Regions from separate parts of the Mesorhizobium sp. M0701 genome, predicted to be linked through region 1. Evidence: predicted binding sites of a transcription regulator. Region 1 holds the regulator's gene; each other region holds the start of a gene.
The links. Region 1 encodes PhoB, which activates phosphate uptake and scavenging genes when phosphate is short. Its sites were predicted from a motif close to TGTCATNNANCTGTCAT; they were not measured.
Positions count from the first base shown of each region.

Region 2: phnC (phosphonate ABC transporter ATP-binding protein) is a predicted target of PhoB. The motif match lies at 2,191-2,207, and genes of this name have one in related genera.
Region 3: olsB (l-ornithine N(alpha)-acyltransferase) is a predicted target of PhoB. The motif match lies at 2,166-2,182, and genes of this name have one in related genera.

Region 1 is NZ_JAMYPO010000009.1:28,966-34,000, forward strand. It holds gene pstB (phosphate ABC transporter ATP-binding protein PstB) at 1-641, shown strand, start outside; gene phoU (phosphate signaling complex protein PhoU) at 674-1,381, shown strand; gene phoB (phosphate regulon transcriptional regulator PhoB) at 1,398-2,087, shown strand; gene NKI24_RS11350 (ROK family protein) at 2,097-3,341, opposite strand; gene xylF (D-xylose ABC transporter substrate-binding protein) at 3,628-4,668, shown strand; gene NKI24_RS11360 (sugar ABC transporter permease) at 4,811-5,035, shown strand, end outside.
Region 2 is NZ_JAMYPO010000001.1:399,834-404,868, forward strand. It holds gene phnK (phosphonate C-P lyase system protein PhnK) at 1-521, shown strand, start outside; gene phnL (phosphonate C-P lyase system protein PhnL) at 733-1,440, shown strand; gene NKI24_RS01985 (DapH/DapD/GlmU-related protein) at 1,437-2,054, shown strand; gene phnC (phosphonate ABC transporter ATP-binding protein) at 2,289-3,137, shown strand; gene phnD (phosphonate ABC transporter substrate-binding protein) at 3,228-4,136, shown strand; gene phnE (phosphonate ABC transporter, permease protein PhnE) at 4,293-5,035, shown strand, end outside.
Region 3 is NZ_JAMYPO010000001.1:332,792-337,826, reverse strand. It holds gene NKI24_RS01680 (TetR/AcrR family transcriptional regulator) at 1-509, opposite strand, end outside; gene NKI24_RS01675 (trimeric intracellular cation channel family protein) at 585-1,217, shown strand; gene olsB (l-ornithine N(alpha)-acyltransferase) at 1,227-2,102, opposite strand; gene NKI24_RS01665 (hybrid sensor histidine kinase/response regulator) at 2,252-4,540, opposite strand; gene acuI (acrylyl-CoA reductase (NADPH)) at 4,629-5,035, opposite strand, start outside.

The DNA.
Region 1 (5,035 bases):
CGGGTTGCGGGAAATCGACGCTGCTGCGTGTGTTCAACCGCATCTATGAGCTCTACCCAAAACAGACGGCCGAGGGCCAGGTGCTGCTCGACGGCAAGAACATTCTCGACCGGTCGCAGGATCTCAACCTCCTCAGGACCAAGATCGGCATGGTGTTCCAGAAGCCGACGCCGTTCCCGATGTCGATCTACGAGAACATCGCCTTCGGCGTCAGGCTCTACGAGAACCTCGGCAAGTCCGAGATGGACGGCCGCGTCGAACAGGCGTTGAAGCGCGCCGCGCTGTGGAGCGAGGTCAAGGACAAGCTCAACGCCAGCGGCTTGAGCCTGTCCGGCGGCCAGCAGCAGCGGCTCTGTATCGCCCGCACGGTGGCGGTGAAGCCGGAAGTCATTCTGCTCGACGAACCGGCTTCGGCCCTCGACCCGTTGTCGACCGCCAAGATCGAGGAACTGATCGACGAGTTGCAAGCCGACTACACGATCGTCATCGTCACCCACAACATGCAGCAGGCGGCGCGCGTGTCGCGCCAGACCGCCTTCATGTATCTGGGTGAGCTGGTCGAGTTCGACCGGACCGAGAAGATCTTCACGTCGCCCCGCGAGAAGCGCACGCAGGACTACATCACTGGCCGCTTCGGCTGAGCCGTTCCGATCATGCATATGAGGACAGGACCATGGGCGAACACACAGTCGCTTCTTTCGACGAGGATCTCGAGCAGATCAGCAAGCTGATCCGCGACATGGCCGACCTCGCCGGTTCGATGGTCGGCGGGGCGACCAAGGCCCTGTTGAATTCCGACAACGTGCTGGCGCAACGCGTCGTTTCCGACGACGCCATCATGGATGCGCGTCAACGCGAACTGGACGACCGCGCCATCACCCTCATCGCCAAACGCCAGCCGATGGCCCACGATCTTCGCCATGTGGTCGGAGCGATCCGCATGGCGGGCGACCTCGAACGCATCGGCGACCTTGCCAAGAATATCGCCAAGCGCGTGAGTGCGGTCGGCCTCAGCGCCACGCCGCGGGACCTGTCGCATTCCATCGACGCGATGGCGCAACTGGTTCTCATCCAGGTGCAGGGTGTCATCGAGGAATATGCTGCAGGCGATGCGGCCGCGTTGGCCAAGCTGCGTGCCGCCGACGAGCGCATCGACGTCAAATACACGTCCGTGTTCCGCGAGCTCTTGACCTACATGATGGAAGATCCGCGCAACATCACCGCTTGCACGCACCTGCTGTTCTGCGCCAAGAATCTGGAGCGGATCGGCGACCATGTCACCAACATCGCCGAAAATGCGTATTATGTGCTGACCGGCGAGCAATTGCCGGTCAATCGTCCGAAGCAGGACGAAACGACAATGTCCGCACCGGTGACATGATGGGGGTGCCCAGCCGATGATCGCACCACGCATAATGGTGGTGGAGGACGAGGAGCCGTTGGGTGTGCTGCTCCGCTACAATCTCGAATCCGAAGGCTACCAGGTCGAGGTGGTGACACGCGGCGACGAAGCCGAGATCCGTTTGCAGGAGAATGTGCCCGACCTTTTGGTGCTCGACTGGATGATACCAGCGGTTTCCGGCATCGAGCTCTGTCGTCGGTTGCGGGTGCGCCCCGAAACCGAGCGGCTGCCGATCATCATGCTGACCGCGCGCGGCGAGGAGAGCGACCGGGTGCGCGGTCTTTCGACCGGCGCCGACGACTATCTGGTCAAACCGTTTTCGACACCAGAATTCATGGCCAGGGTCAAGGCGCTGCTACGGCGCGCCAAGCCGGAAGTGCTGTCCAGCGTGCTGAAGGTCGGCGACATCGTGCTCGATCGCGAATCGCACAGGGTCTATCGCAAGAAGAGCGAAATCAGGCTCGGGCCGACCGAATTCCGGCTGCTCGAGTTCATGATGCGGCATCCGGGCCGTGTCTTCTCGCGCAGCCAGTTACTCGATAATGTCTGGGGCGAGACAATCTACATCGACGAACGCACCGTCGACGTGCATGTCGGGCGGCTGCGCAAAGCCGTCAACAACGGCCGGATGCCGGATGTCATCCGCACCATCCGCGGTGCCGGCTATGCGATCAGGGAAGATTGACCCGCCTGGTCATGCTACGTTCTTTCTGACGCTGGGCCTCATTTGCGCGCCCGGCGCGAAAATCTCCTGGTCGACGAAGCTTAACGCCCGCATCGCGCAGCCTTCGCGGATCAGCGGCAATTCGTTCGGCTCTGTATCGAAGGAGATCGAGCCTGAATGCTGGCCGCCGGCGGTCTGGGCGATTGCCTTCCGCAAGGCCGGCTCGATCAGATCGAAGGCGGCGGCACTGGCGCCGACCATCGCGACCGGTGCCGGATCGATCAGCGCGAACAGCGAGCCGAGACCGAAACCCAGCGCTTCGCCGGCCTTGCGGTAGGCCTCGCGTTCCGGCCCATCTTTCTCGCGCGCCCGGGCCGCCAGTGCTCGCATGTCGGCGTCGCTGACGTCGGCGACCGGTTCGCTGTCTTCGCTCATCTGCCTGGCGTTGCGCCAGATGGCGTAGTTGCCGGCATACGCCTCGATGCAGCCGCGCCGCCCGCAACGGCAGAGCGCGCCGCCCGGACGATGGATCATTTGGCCAAATTCGCCGCCCGAGGAATGCGTCCCGGTGAACAGTTCGCCCTTCAGCACCAGCCCCATGCCGATGCCATGCGAAAGCAGGATGGCGATGAAGTCGTCGCGATAGCGATCCGGATTGCGCCAGCGCAAAGCCACCGCCATCATGTTGCAGTCGTTCTCCACCGTTGCCGGGATGCCGAATTCGCCCTCCAGCATGTCGGCAAAGGCGATGTCGGTCTGCGGCGTGATCGGCGACCACAGCATGGCGCGTGCAGGGGAGTCGGTAATGCCCTGAATCGCCAGGGCGATGCGGGCGACACTGCGGACGTCAAGGTCTGGATCCTGCAGCCGGCGCCGGACGATGGCCATGCATTCACGGATCAGCTCGTCGCGCGGCATGGTCAGCGTGTCCAGCCGGCGCTGTTCCTCGGCGACCACCTGTCCCGTATAGTCGATAATGGCGGCCGACAGGAAATTCAGCGACAACACCACGGTCAGCACCGCCGCCGCTTCCGGATTGAGGGCGAGGCCGACCTGCGGACGACCGCGTTTCAACGAAACGGGCTCACTTGCCTTGCTCTCGGCGAGGATGCCTTCCCGTATCAGGTCGGAAGAGATCGCCGATATGGTCGAATGACTGAGGCCGGTGGTAGCTGCGATCTCAGTACGCGATGGCTGGCCGGCCCGGCGCACCGCCGAGATCACCATCGCCCGGTTGCGCCGGCGCAAATCGTCATGGCGGATTCCGACCGACATTGTTTTGCTTTCCTCCCGGTTGCCGCGGCCGCTCATGAACCGGAAGCCGTCGGTAATGTCCGACAAATAGTGTCGGATGCAGGCAAATAGTGTCAGATGCAGGTGGCGCTGTCATCGTTTATTCCGACGCTCGAAAAAACTCGCAGAGTCATCAAAATCCATCAGAATCGATGTTGACAGCAGCCGGAGATCGGGCCAGTATTTTTTCGAGGCTCGAAAAAATTAGAGCTTCTAAGCTGGTCTTTGAGCCAATTGGTCACGCCGTACGCGGCGCAGGGAGGATATGATGAAGAAATTCACGACCGCCATTCTGGCGGGTGTCGCCATGACGCTGGCGCTGGCGTCGGTGGCGCAGGCTAAAGACAAGGTCATCGGCGTTTCCTGGTCGAACTTCCAGGAAGAGCGCTGGAAGACCGACGAGGCCGCAATGAAGGCGGCCATCGAGGCCGCAGGCGACAAGTATATTTCCGCCGACGCACAGTCCAACCCCGGCAAGCAGCTCACCGACGTCGAGAGCCTGATCTCGCAGGGCGCCAACGCACTGATCATCCTGGCGCAGGACGCCTCGGCCATCGGGCCGGCCGTGCAGAAGGCACTGGACGAAGGCATCCCGGTCGTCGGCTATGACCGGCTGATCGAGAACAAGGACGTGTTCTATCTGACCTTCGACAACAAGGAAGTCGGCCGCATGCAGGCCCGCGAAGTCTTCAAGGTGAAGCCGGAAGGCAACTACGTCTTCATCAAGGGTTCGGGTTCCGATCCGAATGCCGATTTCCTGTTTGCCGGTTCGATGGAGGTGCTGAAGGAGGCCATCGACGGCGGCAAGATCAAGAATGTCGGCGAGGCCTATACGGACGGCTGGCTGCCGGCCAACGCTCAGAAGAACATGGAACAGTTCCTGACCGCCAACGACAACAAGGTCGATGCCGTGGTCGCCGCTAATGACGGCACTGCCGGCGGCGTCGTCGCCGCGCTGACGGCGCAAGGGCTGGCCGGATCGGTTCCGGTTTCGGGCCAGGACGGCGACCACGCCGCGCTGAACCGCATCGCGCTCGGCACACAGACCGTGTCGGTGTGGAAGGATGCGCGCGAGCTCGGCAAGAATGCCGCCGAGATCGCCTCGCAACTGGCCGACGGCAAGCAGATGACCGACATTGCCGGCGTGAAGGATTTCACCACGCCCGGCGGCAATACCGTCAAGTCGCTGTTCCTGACCCCGGTCGCCATCACCAAGGACAACCTCAACGTCGTCATCGACGCCGGCTGGATCAAGAAAGAAGAGGTCTGCGCCGGCGTGACGGCTGGCACTGTTCCAGTCTGCAACTGAGCCGACGATTCCGAGAAGTCCGAACGCCGCGGCCGCTCGCCGCGGCGTTTTTTCAACAAGAGTTGTTTTTCCGCTTCCGGCGGATAACTTCTAGGCTGCTTCCGGCATCCGCGGCAGACGGCAACCCGGCGGGAGAAACATCATGACCGACACGACGTCCAACACGCCGGTCGACAACACGGCAGACCGGGCACGGGAATCCGAGCTCGGCATCGTTGCCCGATTTCTCAAGGCAACCGAACTCGACACGCGCATGCTCGGCATGGTCGGCGCGCTGCTGGTCATCTGGGTCGGCCTGCATGTCATTTCTAGCGTACGGCTCGGCGTCAATCCGTTCGACTTCGACAGCCGGACCTTCCTGACGCCA
Region 2 (5,035 bases), on a different contig from region 1:
TGATGCGCACCGATTGGGGTTTTGTCCATCAGAACCCGGCCGACGGGCTGCGCATGACGGTGTCGGCCGGCGCCAATGTCGGCGAGCGGCTGATGGCGGTCGGCGACCGTCACTATGGCAGGATCCGCGCAACGGCGGTCGACTGGTTGTCTCGTGTCGCGATCGACGAAGACCGCATCGACGACGAGCCGCGCGCCTTTTCCGGAGGCATGCGCCAGCGCCTGCAGATCGCCCGCAACCTCGTCACCGGGCCGCGGCTGGTGTTCATGGATGAGCCAACCGGCGGCCTCGACGTCTCGGTGCAGGCGCGCCTGCTCGATCTGTTGCGCGGCCTGGTCACCGATCTCGGCCTGGCCGCCATCGTCGTCACCCACGATCTCGCCGTGGCGCGGCTGTTGTCGCAGCGCATGATGGTGATGAAGGACGGCCGCGTCGTCGAAAGCGGCCTCACCGACCGCGTCCTCGACGATCCGCGCGCGCCTTATACCCAGTTGCTTGTCTCCTCGATTCTGCAGGTGTGACGATGATTGCTCCGGCGTACCCCCCTCTGGCCTTCCGGCCATCACCCCCTCAAGGGGGGAGATCAGCAGCTTTTATGTCCCGCCCGTTCTGCGACACAGGAGAATGGCGAAACCGAATGCGACAGCCAATCTCCCCCCTTGAGGGAGAGATGGCCGGCAGGCCAGAGGGGGGTGTTGGCCCGCAGACGAATGACGATTGGAGAACCCTCTGATGGCAACCCCGCTCGTTGTCTCCGATGTCGCGAAGAGCTTCACCATGCATCTGCGCGACGGCATCAAACTGCCGGTGGTCGCCCGTGTCTCGTTCGCGATCAGGGCCGGCGAATGCGCCGTGCTCGGCGGCCCGTCCGGCGCCGGCAAGAGCTCGATCCTGAAAATGCTCTACGGAAATTATGCCGCCGATGAAGGCCAGATCATCGTCCAGCACGAGGGCGGGCTCATCGATCTCGCCTCGGCCAGCCCGCGCACCGTGCTTGCCGTGCGCCGGCTTACCATCGGCTATGTCAGCCAGTTCCTGCGCACCGTGCCGCGTGTCTCTGCGCTCGACGTCGTGGCCGAACCGCTGGTCGAGCGCGGCGAGGAGCGCGAGGTCGCGCACGGCAAGGCACGCGCCTTGCTGGCGCAGCTCAACCTGCCGGAGAAGCTCTGGGCGCTGCCGCCGGCGACGTTCTCCGGCGGTGAACAGCAGCGCGTCAACATCGCGCGCGGCTTCATCACCGAGCATCCGATCCTGCTGCTCGACGAGCCGACCGCTTCGCTCGACGCCAGGAACCGCGATGTGGTGATTTCCCTGATCGCCGCCAAGAAGGCAGCGGGCGTCGCTTTGCTCGGCATCTTCCACGATCACGACGTGCGTGAGGCGGTCGCCGACCACGTCATCGACGTGACGGCTTTTGCCGCCGGGAAAATCGCCGCATGACCAGGAAACTGTCGGAGGCGCCGCTGATCCACGAGACGGCGGAAGTCGAGAACTCGACGCTTGGCCGCTGGACCGAGATCGCCGAGCGCTGCCGGGTTTCGGAAAGCACGCTCGGCGACTATTCCTACATGATGCAGGACTGCGGCGTCTGGTGCGCAACGATCGGCAAATTCGCCAACATCGCCGCAAGCGTGCGCATCAACGCCACCAACCATCCGACCTGGCGGCCGACGCTGCACCATTTCACCTATCGCGCCTCGGATTATTGGGACGACGCCAAGCACGAGAGCGAATTCTTCGCCAGGCGCCGCGCCAAACGCGTCACCATCGGCCACGACACCTGGCTCGGCCACGGCTCGACCATCCTGCCGGGCGTCACCGTCGGCGATGGCGCGGCGGTCGGTGCCGGCGCGGTGGTGTCGAAGGACGTCGCGCCCTACACCATCGTCGCCGGCGTACCGGCCAAGCCGATCCGCGAACGCTTCGACCGCCGCACCGCGGAGCGCTACCAGGCGCTCGCCTGGTGGGACTGGGACCATGCAAGGCTGCGCGCCGCGCTCGACGATTTTCGGGAATTGTCGGCGGAGGCGTTTCTGGAGAAATATGGCGGCTGAGGGTCGTGAATGGTGAATGGTGAATGTGAATGGGGGCAGCGGACAGGTTTCGAGGCTCAGGGAAGCCGTTCTTATCACCATTCACCATTCGAGCTTCTCGCGCCGAGTTGATCCCGCCCCGCTCCAGGCTGTGGGCAGTAACAAAACTGACATCGTTCCGACACCGCAGGTTCATGCGGCTGCGCTAGCCAGGGTAAACAGACCTTCAATTGCGATTGGACTGGAGCCTGCACCATGTCAGCTACGCTCGAAATCCGCGGCGTCACCCGCCGGTTCGGCAAGAACACCGCCGTCAGCAATGTTCACATCGCGATTCCGCAAGGCCAGATGGTCGGCATCATTGGCCGCTCCGGCGCCGGCAAATCGACGCTGCTGCGCATGATTAACCGCCTCATCGATCCCAGCCAGGGCTCCATCCTGTTCAACGGCGTCGAGGTCTCCGGGTTGCGCGGCTCACCGCTCCGGCGATGGCAGCGCGACTGCGCCATGATCTTCCAGCAGTTCAACCTGGTGCCGCGCCTCGATGTGCTGACCAATGTGCTGCTCGGCCGGCTCAATCACCGTTCGACCGTGTCCAACCTATTTGGCATGTTCTCCCGCGGTGAATGCGCCGAGGCGGTTGCAGCCCTCGAGCGCCTCGACATCGCCCGCACCGCCCTGCAGCCGGCCGGCACGCTTTCCGGCGGCCAGCAGCAGCGCGTTGCGATTGCGCGCGCCATGATGCAGCAGCCGAAGGTGTTGCTGGCGGATGAGCCGATTGCCTCGCTCGATCCGCTCAACGCCAAGGTGGTGATGGATTCGCTGCAGGACATCAATTTGCGCGAGGGCATCACCGTCATCACAAATCTGCATACGCTGGATACGGCCCGCACCTACTGCAACCGCATCATCGGCATGGCCGCCGGCAAGGTCGTCTTCGACGGCCCGCCTGAAGCCCTCAACCGCGAGGCCGTGCGCATGGTCTACGGCGCCGACGGCAATGGCGGCGAAATCTCCGAGGCCATCACCTCCACCAGTGTCGCCATCAAACAGAAAATCGCTGCATCCGCCGGACCGCTCGAGCCCGCATTCCCGGGATATTGAGAACGGCCTGATCGCCCGCCCGCGTCAAAGGCACCTGTCAAAAAATTCGAACGCTACCGGCGCGAGGCCGGGACCAACAGGAGAGAGATAATGTTCAGGAAGATGGTTTTTGGCGCCGTTTCATTGCTCGCCATCGCGGCAAGCGCCGCTCACGCCCAGGATATCAAGGAATTCCGCATCGGCATCCTTGGCGGTGAAAACGAAGCGGACCGGCTGCGCAACTTTCAGTGCCTCGCCGATCACCTGAAGTCCGAATTCGGCTTCGAGAAGGTCTCGCTGTTCCCGGCCGCCGACTATGACGGCGTTATCCAGGGCCTGCTCGGCGGCACGCTCGATTTCGCAGAGCTTGGCGCGTCGGGCTATGCCAGCGTCTACCTCAAGGATCCGAACGCCGTGACCCCGATCCTCACCACCCAGCAGACCGACGGCGCGACCGGCTATTATTCGATCGGCCTTGCGCTGAAGTCGTCCGGCATCACCGACATCAAGTCGGCCAAGGGCAAGAAGCTCGGCTATGCCGACCCGGATTCGACCTCCGGCTACCTGATCCCGCTGACCCAGATCCCGAAGGACACCGGCGCTTCGAACGAAACCTTCTTCGCCTCGACTCAGTTCAATGGCGGCCACGAGAACAACCTTCTCGCGGTTCGCGACGGCAAGGTCGACGTGGCGGTTGACGATTCCTCGGGCATCGGCGACTTCAAGAACGGCTACACCTCCGGCACCCTCCACAAGGAAGTCGCCAAGGGCGCCGTGGACCCCAACGATTTCGTCGAGGTCTGGCGCTCCGGCTCGATCCCGAACGGCCCGCTGGTCGTGCGCACCGCACTCGGCGGCGATATGAGCGCCAAGCTCGCCAACTTCTTCACCAGCCTGCCGGCCAAGGACAAGCCTTGCTTCGAGGCCATCGAAGGCGGCGATTTCACCGGCTACGTTCCGGTGAAGCCGGACTTCTACAGCGTCATCGTCGAAGCCCGCAAAGCCGCGATCGGCGGCTGACGACAATTGCGGAAAGGGCGGCGTCCAGTAGAGCGACGTGCGTCCACTTGGACGCACAAAGTACGCTCTAACACTTAGATGCCGCATCGTGCTTTCCGAAAGTCGACTTTCGGGCCGATGCGGTCGCCACCTTTTTTTGTCCGCTCGTGATCCCGTATGACCTTCGCCGCTACAATTCGTTCAGACGCGGTCCGGCAGGCAGCAGACGCCTGGCGACGCCAGACGTTCTTGCGCCGGTTCTACACGGCGCTCGGCATCGGCTCACTGCTTGTCGCCATGTGCACAGCCATGTGGTTCGCCGACGAGGCCAATGCCGGACATTTCTTCGATCGGCTGCCGCACATACTGGATTTCCTTAGTTGGCTTGTTCCCAAGGACTGGAACGACGTCTGGCGGGCGCTGTTCGACATCACATCGCCGCACGACAAGGGCAGCCAAGAGTTCAACTTCCCGCTTGGCCGCGTCTATCTCTGGGGCGGCTTTTATCTACCCGAATATTTCGAGCTGATGCTCACCACGCTTAACGTGGCGCTGGTTTCCACTTTCATCGGCTTTGTCTTTGCGGTGCCCTTTTCCTTCATCGCCGCGCGCAACTTGACGCCGAGTCCGGTGCTCAGGCTCGTCGTCAAGCGCTTCATGGAACTGCTTCGCGCCTTCCCCGAGATCGTCATTGCCGGCCTGTTCGCAGCCATCCTCTCGACCGGCCCGGTCGCAGCCATTATCGCCATCGGCCTGCATTCCATCGGCGCCCTCGGCAAGCTCTTCTACGAGATCAACGAAAACATCGACATGCGCGCCGAAGAAGGCCTGCGGGCGGTCGGCGCCAACTGGTTCGAGCGCGTGCGCTTTGCCGGCCTGCCGCAAGTGCTGCCCAATTTCATGTCCTACACGCTGCTCAG
Region 3 (5,035 bases), on a different contig from region 1:
ACGACATCATCGCCGGGACCGTCGTTGGCCAGGGCCTCGCGCACGAATCCGGCCACCATGTGTCGCAGGTATTCCTCCCATTCCCGCATGGCTGGAAGCTCGCGCTCGCGCAGGTCGCTTTCGAGATGCCGTCCGCCACGGTGGTAGAAGGCGAACAGCTCGTTGGCGACCCGGCGCAACCGTTCTTTAGGGTGCGTCGCCCCGCCGATTATCTCAGTCACCGATTCGGGCGACGGAGGACGCAGACGCTCCATCAGCACTTCGCCGCACGCCGGCACCAGGTCATCCAGAGTAGGAAAATGCTTGTAGACGGTGCCAACGGCGACATCGGCTTCCGTAGCGATGTCCTTCCAAGTCGTGCCAAAGATGCCGTTCTGGGTGTGCAGCTTGATTGTCGCGTCGAGAATGCGCTGCCTCGTCTTGGCGAAGGCGGCAGTCCGGGAACCCATGCTGTAGCGGCGAGGGGACATAGACGTCCACTTAAATAATTGAATGAACAATTCAATCATTTAATTTACCTGGAGTCAATCCAGATTCGCAGGAGCCACTCGCTATTCCCCACTCGCTATTTCATTATTCACCCCATGAACCCGATCGAGCTTCTCGACTATGCCGGCGTCGCCGTCTTCGCGGCGACCGGTGCGCTGGCCGCCTCGCGCAAACAGCTCGACATTATCGGTTACCTGTTTCTGGCTAGCGTTGCCGGCATCGGGGGCGGAACGTTTCGCGACGTCATCCTCAACGTGCCCGTGTTCTGGGTGGGAAACCGCGACTATGTGCTAATCTGTGCAGCGGTGGCGGTCGTCGTCTTCTTCAGCGCACATCGTTTGGAGTCCCGCTACAAATTGCTGCTCTGGCTCGACGCCATAGGTCCTGCCGCATTTTCGGTGATGGGCGCGGCCAAGGGGCTGACGATCACCGGGTCACCTGCAGTTTCGATCGTCACCGGCATGCTCACCGCAACCCTTGGCGGCATTCTGCGCGATCTATTGACAGGCGAGCCTTCGGTGCTCCTGCGACCGGAGATCTACGTTACCGCAGCGCTTGCCGGCGCCGGCCTCTACACACTTGGCGATTTCGCCGGACTGCCGCCGCTTGCGTCGGGCCTGGCAGGTTTCATGGCGGCTTTCTGCGTACGCGGCGGCGCGCTGAAATTCGGCTGGGCCCTTCCGTCCTACAAAAGCAAGCCTGGCCGGCGTCCGGAAGATATTCCCTGATTTAAGGTGTCAGGCCGCAAACCGCTGCGCTTCTCCGCCATAATAATTGACGTAGCGGGCACCGATCTCCTTGACCGGCATCACCACGAACACGTCGACCGTCGAGAATTCACGGTCGATGACGCAGCCGTCGCCGATGCGCGCGCCGACGCGCAGATAGCCCTTGACCAGCGGCGGCATCGCGGCGATCGCCGCCTTGGTATTGACCGCCTCGATCGGCATCAGATCCATGGAACAATAGCGCCCGGCGACGGCGCGCACATCCCAGGATGAATTCGTCCGGCAGTGGTGGGCAAGATAGGTCAGCGCCTCCGCATGTGCCGCCGGCACGGTGCCGTGGAACGACGCGCAGCCGGTCATCACGCCGATGCCGTAATGGTTGATGTAGGCCCAGATGCCTTGCCACAGCGCCTCGATGGTGCGCTTCGAGCGGTATTCCGGCAGAACGCAGGAGCGGCCGAGCTCGAGGAAGCGCTGGCCGGGATGCCGCGCGATCAGCTTGGTCAGCTCGAATTCACCTTCGGAATAGAAGCCGCCGGCGGCCGCGGCAATCTCCTGCCGCAGCAGGCGGTAGGTGCCGACGATGCGGCGATGCTCGGGGCCGGAAAGCGAAGTATCGAAGACCAGCAGATGATCGCAGAGGGGATCGAAGCGATCGGCATCGCGGCGGTCCTGCATCTGGAACAGGTCCTTCCTGGCACCAAGCTCGTCGTAGAACACCCGGTAGCGCACTTCCTGCGCGGCAGCGATCTCGGCCTCGTTGCGGGCGAGCCGCACTTCGAGATTGCCGATGCGGCCGAGCGATGCGCCTTTTATGACGGCATCGGCGTTCCGGCCGACGAGCAAAGGCCCGCTGGCGTTCGGCCGAGCATCACATTCCGGCATGACTGTATGCACGAGTGATTCTCCTTCGAGCCATCCCTCTTGGCACGGGGATACGGTGTAGGTGCAACAGGATTGTGACAGTACCGTGATACGGCTCTGCGGGCAATACTTCGTCGGCTGGGTAATCTATCAACCGTCTATGTTGTGCCTCAGGCGGCCGCTTGCCCTTCGACCGCATGAACCAGGGCATCGGGGTCGAGCGGCTTGGTGACGAAGCCGCTGGCACCGTGAGCGAGCACGGCGTGGCGGGTCTTTTCCTGGCTGTCGGCCGACAGCACCATGATCGGCACCGGCGGCACCGCGGTCTCCTCCTCATGGCGGCGGATGGCGGCGATGGCGTCCAGGCCGTCCATGACAGGCATATGCAAGTCCATCAGCACCACGTCGTAACGGTGCTTGTGGCCGGTGCTGATGACCGCCTCGACGGCGGCCTTGCCGTTGCCGACCACTTTCACGCGATGCCCGGCCTTCAGCAGCGTGGCGCGGGCCAGCATGGCGTTGATGTCGTTGTCCTCGGCGATCAGCACCGACAGGCCCTGCTGGCGGGCGCCAATGGCGTGCCCCGCCTGCGCGCCGCGCCTTTGCAGTTGCGGCTCGGCGATGACCGGCGCGTGGCTGGTCAAAAGCACGCGCAGCAATGTCTCGCCGCGCACCGGCCTCGCAAGAAAGGTGGCGTAACCATTGGCACGGAACTCGCCAAGCATGCCACGGTCGGTCGGTGCGATCAGCGTCACTGCTTCGCAATCGGCAAATCCGCTCTGGCGCAGGCGCCTGAGCAGCCTGCCGTCGCTTTGCTCCATGGCAGCATCGATCAGCAGCACGTCGCAGCTCTCGGCGAAAGGGGTGGCCTGGGCGGCGGCGGTGGCCAGATCGACCGTGCCGCCATTGGCGCGAATGGTGCGGGCGAGGGCTTCGGCCTCGACCAGGTTCTTCGACACGATCACCGCATGCCGGCCCGACAGCGCGTCCTGGCGGATCTGCGGCGCCTCGACGGCGGAAATAGCGGGAATCTCGAAGACGAATTCGGACCCCTGGCCAAGCCGGCTCGACACAGAGATAGTGCCGCCCATGGCGGTCACCAGGCGCTTGGAAATGGCGAGACCGAGGCCGGCACCGCCATGCGCACGGGTCGAGGTGCCGTCAGCCTGTTCGAAGTCCTCGAATATGCGCTCCATGTCCTGCTCGCGCAGACCGGGGCCGGTGTCGGTGATGCTGAAGCGGATGCGGTCGGTGGTTTCGGTGCGGACGCGGGCGATGCTTGCCAGGACGCCGCCGCTGTCGGTGAACTTGACGGCGTTGCCGATGAGATTGAGCAGCACCTGCCTGACCCTGCCGGGGTCGGCGGTGATCAGCTGCGGCACGTCGGGTTCGACATGACAGCCGAGGCCGATATCCTTGGCAAAAGCCCGCGCCGCCAAAAGCTCGATGACATTGTCGGCGATCTCGCGCACCGACATCGGCTGCGGTTCGGGATCGAAGCGGCCGGCCTCGATCTTGGAGTAGTCGAGCAGGTCCTCGATCAGCGCCAGCAGCGCGCTGGCCGAGGTCGAGATGGCGCCGACATAGGTCCGCTGCTCGGGCGAAAGGCTGGTGTCGGCGAGAAGCCGGGCCATGCCCATGATGCCGTTCATCGGCGTGCGGATCTCGTGGCTGACGGTGGCGAGGAAGCGCGATTTGGCCTGGCTCGCATATTCGGCCCGCTCGCGGGCGGTGATCAGCGAGGATTCGGCGCGCTTGCGAGCGGTGATGTCGCGGGCGATGGCGCGATGCGAAACGGCGCCGCTGTCCTTGTCGCGCACCGACAGCTCGATCCAAGAGAACCAGCGTGGGCCGTCCGGCGTGCGAATGGCGACGTCGGTGGAACTCAGGCATTCATGATCGGAAAACGCGGCGTCGGGGACGATGCCGACATCGATGCCTAGTTCGGCCAGGGTCTTGCCGGCAAGGTCGCGCTGGTCGGTTTCGACAAGGTCGGCGAAAACCTTGTTGGCGTAGACAATGTGGCCGTCGCGGTCACGATGGACGACGAGATCGCCGAGTGCATCGATCAGCCCGCGAAAGCGCTCCTCGCTCTCCTGCATCTCCCACATGCGGTCGGCCAGCGTCTCGATTTCGGCGCGGCTGCGGGCGGTCGTGGCATCGAGCAGGGCCACCGCGCGGCGCTCGGTGCGCCTGTTGCGCAGATGCATGGCGAGCCCGGCGATGGCTGTCGCCAAAAGGCCGATGGTGATGAAGATCGGCGCCCCGGTCAGATGCGAAAAGCCTGCCAGCACGACGATGGCGACGAGCGTCAGGAAGGGCAGGCCTTCGCGGTTGGAGGCCGGCAGTTCCGGCGCCAGCGGTGGCGCGGCGACAAGCTGCCGTCCTGGCGCCGCGGGGGCCGTCCCATCGGCCCGTTCGGCTGGTTCCGCCTCTCTGAAGCCGGGTTCCGCAATCATACGGAAATCCTGCCAGACAGAGCTTATCGAAGGTTGTGGTTGATCGCTCGAATTTTACCGGTCGCGCTCTTTTTTATCCCTTGGGGGCTCACATATCCACCACCACGCGGCCGCGGATCTTACCCTCGACGATGTCATGCGCGGCGCCGATGATGCCGTCGAAGCCGATGCTCGTCGACAGGCTGGCAAGCTTTGCGTGGTTGAGATCGGCGCCGATGCGGCGCCAGGCCTCGAGGCGGACCGCCTTCGGCGCCATCACCGAATCGATGCCGAGCAGCGAGACGCCGCGCAGGATGAAGGGGGCGACGCTGGCCGGCAGGTCCATGCCGCCGGCGAGGCCGCAAGCGGCAACGGCGCCGCCATAGGAGGTCATCGACAGAACGTTGGCCAGCGTGTGACTGCCGACCGCATCGACGCCGCCGGCCCAGCGTTCCTTGGCGAGCGGTTTTGCCGGCTGGGCGAGCTCGTCGCGTGAAATCACTTCCGCAGCGCCGA